DNA from 3 places in the Clostridium amazonense genome. Region 3 is predicted to be linked to each of the others. Evidence: riboswitches for the same ligand, from Rfam matches in the RefSeq annotation. Region 3 holds a riboswitch; each other region holds the start of a gene.
The links. Region 3 has a riboswitch for cobalamin ahead of AC07E4_RS06125 (ABC transporter substrate-binding protein). Riboswitches for the same ligand answer to the same signal wherever they lie in the genome.

Region 1 (5,979 bases), on a different contig from region 3:
TTATTCTTGATAAAACATCTGCCCATGTTAAAAATATTGCACCTACTATAGCTGCTATTGGAATTATTTTTTTATGATCAGTTCCAAATATCATTCTAACAAGGTGTGGAATAATTAAACCTACAAATCCTATCATTCCTGATGAATAAACTAATACTCCAATCATTAATGATGTTATAATTAAATAAACATGTCTATATATATGTAAATTTGTTCCAAGCGTTATAGATACTTCATCACCTAATAACATTAAATTTAAAGTTCTACTTTGTGTTATAAAAAATATAGTTCCTATTAATATTATAGGTATAATAAATATTATGTCACTCCATTTTGCCCCTGCTAAACTTCCCATAAGCCAAAACGTTATAGTTTTCATACCCTCTGCATTATTAGATATATATACTATTAAATTAGAAAATGCACTACAAACAGCACTTAGTGCCATCCCTCCTAACAATAATTTTGTAGAATTAGTTGGGCCTCCAATGTTAGATAACAATAATACTAATATTGATATCAAAAATGCTCCTATAAATCCACAAATCCCTATAGCATTACTACCAAATGCAGTTCCTACACCTAAAAGCACTGCCATAGTTGCTCCAAGAGATGCTCCTGATGATATTCCAAGTATATATGGATCTGCTAATGGATTTTTTACAACTGCTTGCATTACTATACCAACTACAGCAAGTCCCATTCCAACTGCAACTGCTAAAATTATTCTTGGAAGTCTTATAAGCCAAACAACATCATGTATAGGTCCACTACCTAATACACTTCCATCTCCTATATGAAATAATTCATAAAATATTATCTTATAAACTTCTTTTATACTTATATTTGCAGAACCTAAAGTTACTGCATAACCAATTGAAAATATTAATATGACTAACAGTATAATAGAAACACCTATATATATAGGTGTTCCTTTTAATAAGCCATTTTTCTTATCTCTTACATAAGTTTTTCTGCTCATTTACTTCTCCTATTTTGCTAAGTCAGGATATAATCCTTTAGCAAAAGCATTTATTCCATCTATAGTTCTAATTCCACTAGAATACATATCACCTAATGGTATTGCATAAATTCTCTTATTTTTAACTGCACTTAAACTTGCATATGCAGGATTTTCTAATATTTTATTTACTGCTTCTTTTGGAACATTTTCATCTCCTCTATCCATGTAGCTTACAAATATACAATCTGGATTTGCAGAAATTAAGTCTTCAGCTCCAATAGATTTACCTTCTGTTTTTACAAGTTCTGCACCTAATTTATTAATCATATCTCCAGCTAACGTATTTTCCCCATAAACACGTATATTATCTTTTCCAAATTCAATTACCATTGTTTTAACTTTTTCTTTATCTTTAACTGATTTTGATACTTCTTCTACCTTATTAGTTATTTCATCAACTAATTTTTGAGCTCTGTCTTCTACATTAAATATTTTTCCAATATTTAATATATCATCAATTTCATTTTGCATAGTGCTTTTTTCTAAAACTCCACTATTTAAGGACATATATGTATTCGTTCCATTCTGTTGCCAGTAATCTACTTCTCCTAATCTCTTTTCATCAAATAATGAATACCATCCTAATATAAAATCAGGTTTTTGCATAACAATATTTTCTTTTGATGGAGTAAATTCTTCTAAATAATTAATTTTTTTGAAAGCCTCTTCATATTCTGGTTTTACAGGATGATCAAGTCCTGCTGCTGCTACTATTTTATCTTCTAAGCCTAATGCTAATAAAGTTTCAATAGAATTTTGATATACTGCAACAACTTTTTCTGGTGCTTTTTCAAAAGTCATTTCTACTGGCTCTTTGCTATATTTATAATTTTTAATAGTTACTGGATAATTTGATTTTTTATCAGCTTCTTTTTCAGCTGATACTTTTGTATTTGATGCATTTGATGTGTCTTTAGAATTGTTAGTACCACATCCTACTAATCCTAAAGTGATAGTAGCACTTAATACTAATGCCATAAGTTTTGTTAATTTTTTTTGATTAAATCTATTCATTTTATCCTCCCGTTATATAAAAAAATACTATAATTTTAACGGATATAAGGACACTCTAAGGAATGATATATCTCTCTGTACCGAAGAGTATCATTATAGAATCTTGGCAAGTCTCCTGACTTATAGATCATTATACTAATTTTCCTTCCCAAATTCACTTCAGTGGATTAATTAAATTAGTATTCCCTAATTACAGTAGCGGTCCTGTGTGAAAATCTCATTCAACTTCCTTTTTAATTTTTCAAAACCAAGTCTATCCATATTCAATTATTTTTCATTCATCGTTAATTATATAATATATTACTTCATATTTCTACATAATATTCTATATTTAAATCCTTCAATCAGTTTAGCTTTCTAATTTTGCATTTTCCAAATTAAGTAAACTATAATTTAATAAATGAATTCTCATAATTTTTTTAATTTAACTTATATCCTTGTCCATAACTTATATTATATTTTAAATAATATAAAAGAGTGATTCCAATTCGGAATCACTCTTTTGCTAACTGAAATGTTAATCAAAATATAATGTTTAAATCTTAAATCTTTCTACTTCTGCTTTCATTTCTTTTGTCATTTCTGCTAATACTTTTGAATGTTCAGCTACTTCCGAAGTAGATGCATCCATTTCTTCACTTATAGCTGAAATTTCTTCAGCTGATGCTGAAACTTCTTCTGAAACAGCTGATGCATTTTGAATTTTAACCATAATATCATCTTTATCTTCTAAGATTGCTTGTCCTATTTCCATATTCTTTTCTATTTTAGGCTTCATTTCTTCTACAGCATTATTTATTTTATCAAAAGATACTATTGCTTTATTTATTATTTCTTCTTGTGATTTTATTTCATCTTGAACCACTTCTGTCATTCCAACCATAGCAGTTGTTTCATTGAATACCGTAGTAAGTAATGTATTTATATCTGCTGCTGAAATTTTACTTTGTTCTGCTAGTTTTCTTATTTCATCAGCAACTACAGCAAATCCTTTTCCAGCTTCACCAACTCTTGCTGCTTCTATTGCTGCATTTAATGCTAATAAATTGGTCTGCTCTGCTATTCCATTTATAATTACTGTAATTTCATTTATTTTATTAACATTGCCTTCTACATTGTTCACTTTTTCAACTAATTCTTCAAAGGATACAGTTACATTCTTAACTGAAATTGATACACTTTCCATCTCTTCATTACTTTCATTAGATAAAGTATGTATTTTTCTACTTTCATCGCCAATTTCATTAGTTGATGTCATAACTTCTTCTATTTTTTCATTGAACTCAGTAAGTACATCTACTATGTTATTTATATCATTTGACTGATTATCTGTTCCCTTAGCTACATCTTGAATTGCATTTGCAACAGTATTAGATGATGTTGTCATCTCATTAGATAACTGTGCTAAATTTGATGCATGATTCTCTATTTTAAGTGTATTTCCATTTATATTTTCTATCATTCCACTAATAGACTTCTGCATTTTTTCCATAGCTCTTGTCATATCGCCAAATTCATCTTGTCTTTTTAATATTTTTTCATCAAAATTTAAAGTCATATCTCCATCAGCTATATTATCTAAATGTAAAACTGTTTTATTTAGTACAGCACTCATTTTTTTTGTTTGATTATATACAATTAGTACTCCTGTTATTAAGAAAATTATAGCTATTATTCCCATAGCATTTCTCATAACCTTTATTCCATGTAAAATTTCATCTTTTTCTATTTGCAACGATACATACCAAGTTGTTCCTTCCATAGGACCATACACAGTAAACATTTGCTTATTATTACTATTTTTATATGTTCCATATCCATGTTCACCAGCAAGGATTTTCTCACCTATCTCTACATCAAGTTTCATACCTTCTTCTGCTGAACCTTTAACAATTCCAGGTTCTCCTACACCTTCACCATCTTTATTAGCTACAATAATTCCATTTTTATCAAAAATAGTTATACTTCCTGATTTTCCAACATTAGTTTGTGTTACAATGTCACTATACTCATTTGCAGCTGCAACTCCAACAATTGCTCCAACAACTTGATTACCTTCCATTATTGGACTAGCATATACTATTACCATTGCTCCATTATCTGATTTATTCACACTTTTCATTGGATCACTAGCACTTGCTTCCCCGTTTAATACATCTTTAAAATATTCTCTTTTTGATATATCAACCTTACTGTCTAAAAATAACAAATCTCCATTAGTATCTGTAATTCCCAATCTTATGAAATTATTTTTTTCAGCATACTTTTCTAATATCTCAACTTTATGTTGTTTACTTGTATTTTTGTCCTTTAAATCATCATCAAGTGATAAATTTTGTAAAACATTAAGTTTATTATTTATTTTTTCTCTAACAACACTACTAGCACCAACTAATAATTTTTCATAATCTTGATTAGCCATATTTATATGTGACTTATCAGAGATTGATATAGCAATCCATGCCATACTTATACTTATAACCATTATTATTGATGTAAATATAGTTACTAATTTTTTAGATATTGATTGTTTAGTTATTGCTTTCCCATCACTAGATAATTTACACTTTTTTAATTTCACCTTTATCTTTTCCATAAGCGTCCTCACTTCTTATTATTTATTAATTTAATTATCGATTTTTTTACAAATTATTTAATATTTTTTACCTGTATTTTAAAAATATTAATATTATTCCAGTTTTATTAGTATTTTTTTAATATTGTTAAAATTTATATTTTAACTTTAAAAAACCTCGTGTATTTATACACGAGGCTTCTTAAGGGATTAGTTTTATAAATATTTAATAATAGGAGTTAGTTCTTTTATTTTTCAACTTATTTCTTTTATATTATTTACATGTTTGCTTGAAAATATTCATAAATTTGATTAGTAATCTTATAAACATAATCTCTTTTAATATAATTAAGTAATATGAATATTTTTTTAACTACATTTCAACTAAATAAAAGCCCTTATAATACATTTAATCATTTAAACATATCATAAGGACTCTTTCAAATATTACTATCCATTTAATTTTTAAATTATTCTCTTATATCATAAAATAGTTAATACACTAATTTGATATGACTATTTTATTCCCACTCTATAGTTGATGGTGGTTTAGAAGTTATATCATAAACAATTCTGTTTACTCCTTTAACTTCATTAACAATTCTTCTTGAAACCTTATCTAATACATCATATGGTACTCTAGCCCAATCTGATGTCATTCCATCTGATGATGTTACTGCTCTTAAAGCAATTGTATGACAGTATGTTCTTTCATCTCCCATAACACCTACAGATTGTATGTTAGGTAAACAAGCAAAATATTGCCATATCTTACCTTCCAATCCATTTAGTGCAACTTCTTCTCTAAATATTGCATCTGCTTCTCTTACTATGTGTAATTTATCTTCTGTTACTTCACCTAAAACTCTTATTGCAAGTCCTGGTCCTGGGAATGGTTGTCTCCACACTAAATGATGTGGAATTCCTAACTCTTCTCCAACAGCTCTAACTTCATCTTTAAATAATTCTCTTAGTGGTTCTATAAGTTCGAATTTAACATCTTCTGGTAGTCCTCCAACATTGTGGTGACTTTTTATTGTTGCTGATGTGTTTGTTCCACTTTCTACAACGTCAGCATATATAGTTCCTTGAACTAAGAAATCTATTTCTCCAAGTTTATTTGATTCTTCTTCAAATACTCTTATAAACTCTTCTCCAATTATTTTTCTCTTTCTTTCAGGGTCACTTACACCTTTAAGTTTTCCTAAGAATCTGTCTTGAGCATTAACTCTTATTAAGTTCATATCAAAACCTTTTCTAAAGATTTCTTCAACTTGATCACCTTCATCTTTTCTTAAAAGACCATGATCTACAAAAACACAAGTAAGTTGTTTGCCTACTGCTTTATGTACAAGTACTGCTGCTA
Region 2 (5,979 bases), on a different contig from region 3:
GTACCTTAAGTGAAAAATGAATGTAAAAAAATTAGATTAAAACTTTGAATTGAAACATGAATAACTTAGTTTTTAACTTTAAGTTATTCATGTTTCAGTTTAGAGTGTAGATTTTAGTCATTTTTGAAGCTTTTTCTAAAACCAAAGAAATCTCTAAATTCATTAGCTTTATAAAAATCTTTAGAACTATTACTGCCTAGAAGTTCAATTCTTGTTTTAGGATATAATAAATGGCAAGCATTGATAAGAGCTTTTCCAAGGCTTTTTCCTCTAAAATCTTTATTAATTATTAATTCTATAATATAAGTAGTTATTTCTGTATCAGTTAATCCACGTAGAACACCAGCAATGCTACCTTCATAAAGTATAACAAGAACTATATCAGAGTTTTTAAAGGCTTTTATAGCATCATTAGGTCTTTTTATAATGGTTAACCAACCTTCAGTTTCATATATTTTTTGAATATATGAAAAGTCATTTTCCTCAAATTCTCTAATGTAAAAGCCATCTGGTAATGAGATATTAGATAAAATTAAGTTGATGTTTTCAGGAGTTATTTTATTATTCATGAATCAGTACCTCACTTATACAAATTTGTATTTTAATTAATAATAAAAATTATACTATGTATTAATACAATTATGTAAAAAAAAGTTAAAATTATCAGCTGTAGATTATAAAAATTTCAAAAATAACCATATATTCCAAAATGGAATGTGTTTAAATTTTAGTATATTAAAACTTAAATAAATATAACGTGAAATGAGATAAATAGGGCATTGAAACTAGTTTGATTTTTAGAAAAATATTATAAAAAATTAAAAAATATAAAATAATCATCAAAACAATACAAAAAATGGTATTGAATTATGTAAAATTTAGCAATATAATGTGGTTGTTTGAAAATTTAATAGTTATATTTAGGTACTCACTGTGAAATTAATTTCATGATATAAGTTGTACAAGTTTTTAAGTTTAAAAAGTTTGCATTTTATAAAAGAGTTTAATAGGGAAAGTGGTGAAAATCCACTACAGCCCCCGCTACTGTAACGGATACGAAGTCAAATCCACTGGTTTTTAACTGGGAAGGATGACTAAGGTTAAGTCGTTAGTCAGGAGACCTGCCTAAATAGATGTTTAGATCAGAGGTTTCGGAGGGAAATCAAAGTATATCAAAATTTATTTTTTAATTTTAAAATATTTTTAATGTTTTTAAAATTAGTGATATATTAAAAAAACCTCTATTTAAAGAGGTTTTTTTATTGCAAAAATCAATATATATTTTAAAGCTAAAATATAAAATTAATAATTTATATAAAAAATAAGATTAAAGATAGTTTAAATCTTAATAAGTACATATTTTTGGAGGATAAGGGAATGTTGAGAAATAATAAAAGAATAAGCAAATTAGTTATAAGTGCTGCATTATGTACAGCTATATCTATGAGTCTCATTGGGTGCTCAATAGGAGAAGGGAAAAGTACAGAGTCAAGTGTAGTTGTAGATAATGAAAAAACAGAAAATGTGGTTAAAACTAAAATTGATGAAGAGAAAGTTTTTGTTTCATTAAAAGATACATGTAATTATTTTAAGTGTGAATTTAAATTAAATGATAAAGACGCAGTAGTAAAAATAAATAATGATGAAATTGTAGTAAATAAGGATAGTGAAACTGCAAAGGTAAATTCAAAAGAAATAAAATTAGAACAAAAAACTAAAGCTGACAAGGAAGATATATATGTTCCAATAGAATTTTTAAGTGATGCTATAGATGCAAGATTTAATTATGATAAGGAAGAAAAGGTTTTAAATATAAGAACAGAAATGCCACTTAAGTGTACAAAAGCATTTAGTGTGAAATATCTTAAGGGTGGAATTAAAAAAGTTGTTGATGGTGATAAAAGAACTTTAATAATAGTGCCAGAAGGAAAAGAAGTACCTGAAGAATTTAAAAATGAAATAGTTATAAAAACACCAGCTAAAAATGTGTTGTTAGGTTCAACTACTCAGGCATGTCTTTTAAGAGCAATAGGTGAACTTGATAGTGTTAAAGCTGTGACAACTGAAGCTAAAAATTGGAGTATAGATGAAATTAAAACAGGACTTGAAAATGGAAATATAGAATTTGTTGGAAAAGGTGATTCTCCAGATTTTGAAAAGATATCAGTTTTAAAGCCGGATTTAGCAGTAGTTTATAGTGGTCCAGCTGGTCAACAAAAACTTATGGAAAAATTAGATGAGTTAAAAATAAATTATGTAGTTGATAATGAATATTTAGAGGAAAATCCATATGGAAGAATGGAATGGTCTAAGTTAATGTCAGCATTTTATGATAAAGAAGAAGAGGCTGAAAAGCAATTTGATAAGGCAATAAAAAATGTAGAAGCTGTAAGTAAAAAGATAGAAGGCAAAGAAAAACCAAAAGTAGTATGGGCAACTATAAGTAAAGGTAAAGTATATGTTCCTAAAAGTGATTCATATGTTGCAAAAATGATTGAAATGGCTGGAGGAGAATATATTTTAAAAGATGATGGTGTAGGAAGTGGAACTATAAGTATAGAAGAATTATATGCAAAAGCTAATGAAGCAGATATTTTTGTTTATTCATCTTCAACAAATTATAGTCCAACATTAAAAAGTGTAGTAGAAAAAGCTCCTATACTTGAAAAACTCCAACTTGTAAAAGATAAAAAAGTATGGTGTTTTGCACCGGATTATTTCCAATCAATAGATAAAAGTGATGAACTTATTATAGATTTAATGGAAATGTTCCACCCAGGTTCAACTGGAAATGAAATTAAACACTATATAAATTATAAAGAATAAAAACAAAAATCCTACAGAAGCTCTAAAAATAGAGCTGACATATAAATAGATATTAAATATAGAGATGTACTATTTTGAATTGGTACATCTTATATATTTTAAATCAAAATATATAAATCTAAATGTAAAATGAAATTATTCAAATATTAAATGAGAATGGTAGTATTCCAAGAATTTGAGAAAGACATTACTTTAAATTTGAATTTGGAGAGGATAAAATATGGATTTTTTAAGAAAGTCTAAGGTTAGGTATGCAATAGTTTTTGTTATATTAGCGTGTTTGCTGTTTTTAACTTTAGCGTTATGTGTTGGATTTGGTTCGGTTAAGATTGGGCTTAGGGAAATTTTAGATATTTTATTTAATAAAGAAGCTACAGTGAATCCTTTTTACGATATAGTTTGGAATATTAGATTCCCAAGAGCTGTAGCGACGATTATAGGAGGATGTTCTCTTGCAGCATCAGGACTTTTATTACAAATATTTTTTAAAAACCCAATAGTAGAGCCTTATGTTTTAGGTGTTTCATCTGGAGCATCATTATTTGTTGGAGTTATAATGCTTGGTGGTGTAACTCTTGGATTTGAGACAGTATCACCATTTATGTTAGTGTTAGGTGCTTTTTTAGGTTCACTTATAGTTATGGCTATAGTAATTTTATTTGCAGGAAAGGTTAAAAATGTAGTTACATTACTTGTAATAGGTATGATGGTTGGATATTTATGTAGTGGAGTTACAAGTGTATTAACAGCTTTTGCAGATAAAGAAAAGCTTCAAGGTTTTACAATGTGGAGAATGGGTACTTTTTCTGCATTTACATGGAATCAAGTTAAAGTGCTTATTATAATAGGTATTCCAGTAATTTTATTAAGTATGTGTATAGTAAAACCATTGAATGCATTTTTGTTAGGTGAAGAGTATGCAAAAAGTATGGGGGTTAATATAAAAGGATTTAGAATAGCTATTGTAGCCATTTCAAGTATTTTAGCAGCAGTTGTTACGGCTTTTGCAGGTCCAGTTGCATTTATTGGACTAGCTGTTCCTCAAATTTCAAGATTGCTATTTAAGACTACAGATAATAAAGTACTTTTGCCAGGAACTATAATGCTTGGGGGAATAGTTACTTCTATTTGTGATTTAATTGCAAGAACAATAGTGTCACCAGTGGAACTTCCAATAAGTGCAGTAACTTCTTTTGTTGGAGCACCAATTGTAATATTCCTTGTGTTAAAAAGGAGGGCTTCATTATGATTATGTTAAATACAAATAAATTAACTGTTGGATATGAGAAGAAAATAGTAGTAGACAATGTTGAAATTGAAGTGAATAGTGGGGAGATATTATGTTTTTTAGGTGCTAATGGAGCTGGTAAAACAACAATACTTAGAACTTTATCAGGTCTTTTAACTTCTATAAGTGGAGAAGTTTATATAAAAGAAAAAAATTTGCTTCAAATTGATAAAAAAGAATTAGCTAAAAAATTAGCATTAGTTTTAACTAATAAATTTGAAGGCTCTCTTACAACTGTATATGAAGTTGTAGCTATGGGAAGGTATCCTCACACAGGATTTTTTGGAAAGCTTAGTGAAAAAGATAATGAAATTGTATTTGATGCATTAAAAACTGTAAATGCGGATAAGTTAAAAGAGCGTTATTTTGACGAATTAAGTGATGGTGAAAAACAAAAAGTCTTAGTTGCAAGAGCATTAGCTGGAGAACCAGAAATTATTATATTAGATGAGCCAACTACTCATCTTGATATAAAGCATAGATTAGAACTTATGGATATATTAAAAAAACTTAGCAAAGATAAAAATATAGCAGTTATTGTGTGTTTACATGAAATTGATATTGCTCTTAAAAGTGCTGATAAAGTAGTTCTTGTAAAGGATAATAAAATATTTGCTTATGGAGCACCAGAAGATGTTGTAGATGAAAAGATAATAAATAACTTATATGGAATGGAGTCTAATTATAATAATTTATTAGGTTCTGTTGAAATAGAAAACACATTAAAACCAGAAGTTTTTGTTTTAGGTGGATGTGGAAAAGGAACACCAATATATAGAATATTTACAAAATCAGATATAGGAATTTCAACTGGTATAATTTATGAGAATGATATAGATTATGAAATTGCAAGAACTATGGGAATAAAAATATACAGTTTAAAGCCATATAAGAAAGTAGAAGATGGTGATGTTGTACATATAAAGAATGAATTAAATGATATTAATTTTGTAATAGATGCAGGCAGCATCATAGGAGATATAAACTTTAAAAATACAGAAATAATTAAAGAAGCCATAAAAAGAAAAAAAACTGTAGTATCTTTAAGAAGCAAAGAAGACAGTATGAAACTATATGGTGATAATTATAAAAATATAGTTTATTTTAATAATGTTTCAGATGTTTTAAAGGAATTTTACAAAGTAGTAAATGTTTAATATAATTTAAAGTTCTAAAATAAAATTATTTAAGATGTAAATGTGATTAATGTTAGTAAAGGAAACAGGAATTATTTAAAACGTTAAATAAAATTAACAATTAATGATAAAACTGAAGTATCTAAAGCAATAGGTATATTTACTATTAAAACTATGGTCAGTAAGAATATTATAATGGGGAATTTATTCTCCAAAATGAACTTTTTATGGATAAATATTATATTAATTTTATTTGAAGTACAAATAAAAAAATTGTAGCGGGGATTTCAATCCCCGGGGATATTCACCATAATTCTTAATTGGTTTCAAATACAAATCGATAAATTAAATGTGAATTCAGTATTAATTAATAATTTTACAAACTATAGGGTTCCAAGTTGAAACTTTAAGTTATTCATGGTTAAGTTGATAATTCTAATTAATTTAATTAAAAATTGAAAATTGAAAGTGAATGTAAAAATTGGATTTCCAATTTTAAAGAATGATTTTTTATGTGTTTCTATTTTTAGATATTAGGAACAAAGTGAGTAATAACTACCATAACTTTTCACTCTTAGTTCTTACCTGGTTTTCAATATAAAAATAGAAATAAAATGTAACTTTAGTACTATCATTTGAGAAAGAGATTAAAACCATGTGATGAGGAGGTTTTTTTATGATGATATATAAATTGTCAACTGGTGATGAAGTACATAGATATGATAAAAG
Region 3 (5,979 bases):
ACTAAGGATAATATAGGTTTCTTGGGTAAAGATAAAAAAAATGAAAAACTATGGTATGGATTAGGTTATGGTGCTAATGGAATATTATTTGCAACATTAGGTGGAATGTTTTTAAGTGATTTATATCTAGGAAAAGTTCATAAAGAATTAGAGCTATTTAATCCTAATAGATTTGACAATTAATATATGAAATTTTACATAGTGAGGTTATTTAAAGTTTGAATTTTATAATATTAATATGAATTTGGGAAAATATATTGTGATCAATATATATAATTTAATAATAATGCATAAAATTAAGCACCTAAATGCAAATTAATTTGCATTTAGGTGCTATTTTAGATTAAAACACTATTAATAATAATAGCATGTAAATAACAATGCAAAAAAATATGCTATTTTATTTAAAAAAGTTCGCTAAATATTTAAAAATAAAGTTAAAACTATAAAAAATAGGTTAAAAACTAAGAAAAGTTTGGCATGAAAATTGCATGTAATAATAATAGAATTTAATTAGTAAATATATATAGGGTTCCAAGCTGAAAAATGAAATTATTCAAATATTAAATGAGAATAGTAGTATTCCAAGAAACAGAAATTATTTAAAACGTTATTCATAAAAATTTCAAAGAAACTCTAATGAATTTGCCATTTTATTTCCAAGACTAAACGGCTGAATCGACTTCCTGTCTAGGCAGTCGCTGAACCCGTCCTTGGGTTCAGGTCTTGAAAATAAAAAATAAATTAATAAGAGTTTCTAAATCAATTTTAAAAGAAATAGTAATTTAAATAATTCCTGTTTCTTGATGAAAGAAAAAAGCTTTTCAATTGATAAATTTAAAGTAATCTTTTTATCAAATGCTACTACTAAAATCATATGTTATTTATATTTTTGTATTTTGAACCAATTAAGAACGAAGAGCGAAAAGTTATGGTTGATATTACTCATTTCATTGCTAATTGTTCATCGTTAATTTGGGTACTATGCCTCTTAAATTTTTTTCTCAACTAGAATAAGAATAATTTCATCTTTCAGTTGAGAAATTTAAATATAAATTTTAATCTATATTTTCTATGGATAATTGACGGTGGACAGTGAATGTACAAGTTGGAGTTACAATTTTAAAGAATGATTTTTATTAAGTTTGAACATCAAATTATTTCAAAATAATATAAAGCTTTATAGAGAAAACATAAGTTTTAAGTTGTATATGGTTAGTAAGAGAAGTTAAAAAATAACTTTCAGTAATATTAATTAAGAAGAATGGGGGATGTATTATGGAAAATGTAAAAGTTGTACTTTGGGGATTTGGTGCCATGGGAAGTGGAATGGCAAGGGTTTTATTGAGAAGAAAAGGTATAGAGATAGTTGGTGTATGTGATATGCATCCAGAGAGAGCAGGAAAAAGTATATTTGATATATTAGGCGTGGAAAGAGGAGATAGAAAAGATATTGTTGTTAATGGAAATATAGAAGAAGTTTTAACAGAAAAGTGTTGTGATATTTGTTTGTGTGCAACGGATTCATTCACTAAAAAAGCATTTCCAAAATTAAAATTTGTTTTAGAAAAGAAGGTTAATGTAATTTCTACAGCAGAAGAAATGTCTTATCCTAAGGCACAGAATCCAGAGATTGCAGAAGAATTAGATAGAATAGCTAAAGAAAATGGAGTGTCTATTTTAGGAACAGGTATAAATCCAGGCTTAATAATGGATTTATTAGTAGTATGTTTAACTGGTTGTATGACTGATGTAGAGCATATAGAAGCAAAGAGAGTTAATAGTTTGTCACCATTTGGACCAGCAGTAATGGAAGAGCAAGGTGTGGGAATTAGTGTAGATGCTTTTAAAGAGGGCGTTGAAAATGGTAGTTTAGCAGGTCATGTAGGTTTTGCAGAATCAATTAAAATGATAGGAGATGCTATAGGATTTAAAATTGATAAATTTGAACAACAAATGGAGCCTATAGTTACAAAGGTAGATAGAAAGGCACCATATGGATTTGCTGCAACTGGAGATGTAGCAGGTGTTAATATGACAGGTCAAGGATATGTTAATGGTGAAGTTAAAATAGATATGATACATCCTCAACAAATAGAACCAGAACTAGAAGGAACATATACTGGAGATTATATTACAATAAAAGGAACTCCAAAAGTTAATATGTCTATAAAGCCAGAAGTTGATGGTGGATTAGGCACAATAGCAATGTGTGTCAATATGATTCCACATGTTATAAATGCACATCCAGGATTGAAAACAATGATAGATTTGCCAGTGCCTAGAGCAATTATGGGAGATTATAGAGATTATATTAGAAAATAAAAAATATATCTTTAAATTTGACTTTTCAAAAAATTACCTATAGAATTGTAAATGAAAAGTAAATATGTAAATAGGTAAAATATATGTAAATATATACAATACTAAAAGGGAAGTTAGGTGAAAGTCCTACACGGTGCCGCCGCTGTAAAAGAGGAGTTTTTCTATAAAAATATCCACTGGAATAATTTCTGGGAAGGAGTAGAAAAATGTTGATACTTAAGTCAGAATACCTGCCTATTTAAAAACACTTTAACTCTACGGACTATAGGGGGTGCAGATGATAAAAGAAATAATTATATTTTATTGAATTTCTTAGTGCAACTTTGTTGTCTAGGAAATTTTTTTTGCGTTAATTTAAAAAATGAAGGGGTATGAAAAAAATATGAATAAGAAACTAGTAAACTTAATAGCAATTACATTAATAGGAGCATCAACAATAAGTTTTGTTGGATGTAGTAATAACAGTAAAAAAACTGATTCAAATGTAAATAAAAGTGTAGCATCAGCAGAAAATAAAAATAATGAAAGTAAGGAAGTAAAAGATGAGAAAGTTGAAAAAAAGCAATATCCATTAACTATAAAAGATGACTCAGGACGAACTGTTACATTAGAAAAAAAACCAGAAAAAATAGCTGCAATATCAGGAACAATTTTAGGACCATTATATGCTGTTGGTGGGGAATCAATAGCTAAGGCTGACACTAAAGGTGGTGCGCCAACACCAGAAGGTTCAAAAGATTTACCAACCATTGGACATGTTGCAAATATAGATGTAGAAAAACTTATACAATTACAACCAGACTTAGTATTAGCACAATGTGGAATACATGATAGATACAAAGAGATATTTGAACAAAATAATATTCCATACATAATGTTAGAAATGAAAAGTTATGATGATGTTGTGGACAAACTTCAAGTATTAGGGAATATTGTTCAAAATCAAGATAAGTCTGAAGAACTTATAAAAACATTAAAAACAAAAGTGGAAGATATTACTCAAAAACTTCCTAAAGAACAAAAGAAAGTTGCAATTTTATATGTAACAAGCAAAGATGTATCATTAAAATTAAATAGTAGCATTGTAGGAAATTCGTGTGAAATACTTAATATAAAAAATATAGCAGAAGGTGAAAAACCAACTAAAATGGGTTCAGATAGTACCCCATTTAGTATGGAGAAAATAGTAGAACAAGATCCAGATATGATTTTAGTAACAACAATGGTATCTTCAGATGAACAGGCAAAAGAAACTATTAAAAGAGAATTAGAAGGAAATCCAGCATGGAGTGGATTGAAAGCTGTAAAAGAAGGGAAAATAGAGTATTTACCTCAAAAATACTTTTTATATAATCCAGGAGAAAAATTTTATGAGTCTATAGAATATATGGCAAAGGCCGTTTATCCAGAGGTATATGGTAATGTTAAAAAATAATGAAAGTGAAAAAATATTATTGAGAGAGAATAAAAATAAGAGATTAATAATATTTACATTATTAATCTTATCAATTGCAAGTTTTTTAATTAGTAATTGTATAGGTTCTGTGAATATTTCAGTTAAGGATATAGTTTTTTCTATTTTGGGAAAAAGCACTTCAGCAAATGAACAAATAATAAAAAATATTAGATTGCCAAGAGCTATATTGTCAGTATTAGTAGGAACAAACTTAGCACTTTCAGGATGTATACTGCAGGGGATTATGCATAATCCCCTTGCAGATCCACATATAATAGGGGTTTCATCTGGTGCTGGTCTTTTAGGAATAATTATTTTGATAATATTTCCGGAAAAAATAGATTTATTGCCTATAGTAGCTTTTATAGGAGCAATGGGTGCAGCTATGCTTATATATGCATTAGCATGGAAAAGAGGAATAAATACAGTAAGAATAATACTTGCAGGAGTTGCAGTATCAACTTTATTAGGTGCTGGAATATCTGCTATTATGGTATTTTATAGCGACAAAGTACATGGTGCATTAATGTTTATGAATGGGGGACTTTCAGGGAGAAGTTGGCCTTATGTAAAAATAATATTACCATATACTATATTTGGATTAATATGTTGTATGTTATTTTCAGAAAAGCTAAATATATTAACTCTTGGAGATGATGTTGCTAGATCTCTTGGCTTAAATGTTGAACTTTCAAGAATTGGATTTACAGCATTAGCAGCAATACTAGCAGCTAGTGCTGTTTCTGTTGCTGGGTTATTAGGTTTTGTGGGTCTAATTGTTCCTCATATATGTAGAATGATTTTAGGATCAAATCATAAGTACTTATTTCCATCAACAGCATTTTTAGGAGCTATAATATTGTCTTTAAGTGATACAGTTGCAAGAGTTGCATTTAGTCCAAAGGAAATACCCGTAGGTGTAATTATGGCACTTTTAGGAGCTCCATTCTTTCTTTATTTATTAAGAAAGGAGATATAACTTATGAATTGTTTAGTTTGTGAAAATTTATATGTAGAATTCAATGACAAACATATTCTCAAGAATATAAATGTATCTATAGAAAAAGGAAAAATAACTTGTATATTAGGTCAAAATGGTTGTGGAAAAACAACTCTTTTAAGAACTATATGTGGAAGTTTAAAGCCTAAAAGTGGACAAGTAACCTTATATGGGAAAGACATAAAAAATATTAAGCCTAGAGAGTTATCAAAGACACTATCTTTTTTAACTCAACAAAGAAATTTAATAAGCGACTTAAAAGTTGAAGATTTAGTGAGATATGGAAGATATACTCATAGAAAAATATTTTATAAAAAAAATAATGAAGACGAAAAATTTGTAAATTGGGCAATGGAAAAAGCAAAAGTAAATCATTTGAGGCATAGGTATTTAAATAATTTATCAGGTGGTGAGTGTCAAAGGGTATGGATAGCTATGGCACTAGCACAAAAAACTGAAATATTGATATTAGATGAGCCAACTACATTTCTTGATGTTTCTCATCAATTAGAGATTTTGCAATTAGTTAATGAATTAAACTTAAAGGAAAATCTCACTGTGATTATGGTATTACATGATATAAATGAAGCTGCAAGATACTGTGATAATGCAATATTAATGAAAAATGGTGAAGTTTATAAACAGGGTAAATTCACGGAAATAATGGATGATTATGCGTTAAATGAGGTTTTTAATATAAGTGCAGAAAGAATCAGACATGAAGACATAAAAAAAGAGATATATTATCCATTAAAAACTATAAGGTAATTATTAATAATTTATAGGAGATTAAGTTATGAAGATTTTTATTGCAACTGTATCTAATTCTATAATAAAAGAAATAGTAGATTTAAATAGAGAAATAAATGATGAATTTAACAACATATTAGAAATTAAACTTTTTTCTATTGATAGATATGTAAATAATGAAAAAGTTATCAACATGGTAAAGCATATGAATAAATCTGATTTTATAATTTTTGATCTTATGGGTGCAAATCATGAAATTAGTGAGTATCTTTACTCAAATTATAACAACAAAAATAATGTTATATCTATAGGTGGAGAAAATAGAGAAATAATGGGGTTAACTAAACTGGGTGGTTTTTGTATAAGGGATTTAAAAGAGGCAATGGGTGATAAAAAATTGTCTATGGATGATATGAAAACTATGATGATTGGCAAAAAAACATCAATG

Region 1: it holds a riboswitch for cobalamin, as region 3 does, so the genes downstream of both, AC07E4_RS13595 (ABC transporter substrate-binding protein) here and AC07E4_RS06125 (ABC transporter substrate-binding protein) in region 3, are expected to answer to the same signal.
Region 2: it holds a riboswitch for cobalamin, as region 3 does, so the genes downstream of both, AC07E4_RS08895 (ABC transporter substrate-binding protein) here and AC07E4_RS06125 (ABC transporter substrate-binding protein) in region 3, are expected to answer to the same signal.

The regions. Positions count from the first base shown of each region.
Region 1 is NZ_JBWKMH010000031.1:286,689-292,667, reverse strand. It holds gene AC07E4_RS13600 (FecCD family ABC transporter permease) at 1-982, opposite strand, end outside; gene AC07E4_RS13595 (ABC transporter substrate-binding protein) at 992-2,038, opposite strand; cobalamin riboswitch at 2,127-2,303, opposite strand; gene AC07E4_RS13590 (methyl-accepting chemotaxis protein) at 2,574-4,634, opposite strand; gene guaA (glutamine-hydrolyzing GMP synthase) at 5,135-5,979, opposite strand, start outside.
Region 2 is NZ_JBWKMH010000023.1:148,551-154,529, forward strand. It holds gene AC07E4_RS08890 (GNAT family N-acetyltransferase) at 114-569, opposite strand; cobalamin riboswitch at 955-1,143, shown strand; gene AC07E4_RS08895 (ABC transporter substrate-binding protein) at 1,378-2,826, shown strand; gene AC07E4_RS08900 (FecCD family ABC transporter permease) at 3,047-4,075, shown strand; gene AC07E4_RS08905 (ABC transporter ATP-binding protein) at 4,072-5,271, shown strand; gene AC07E4_RS08910 (adenosylcobinamide amidohydrolase) at 5,927-5,979, shown strand, end outside.
Region 3 is NZ_JBWKMH010000010.1:375,977-381,955, forward strand. It holds gene AC07E4_RS06115 (NAD(P)/FAD-dependent oxidoreductase) at 1-183, shown strand, start outside; gene ord (2,4-diaminopentanoate dehydrogenase) at 1,279-2,325, shown strand; cobalamin riboswitch at 2,381-2,577, shown strand; gene AC07E4_RS06125 (ABC transporter substrate-binding protein) at 2,708-3,760, shown strand; gene AC07E4_RS06130 (FecCD family ABC transporter permease) at 3,747-4,760, shown strand; gene AC07E4_RS06135 (ABC transporter ATP-binding protein) at 4,764-5,549, shown strand; gene bchH (magnesium chelatase subunit H) at 5,578-5,979, shown strand, end outside.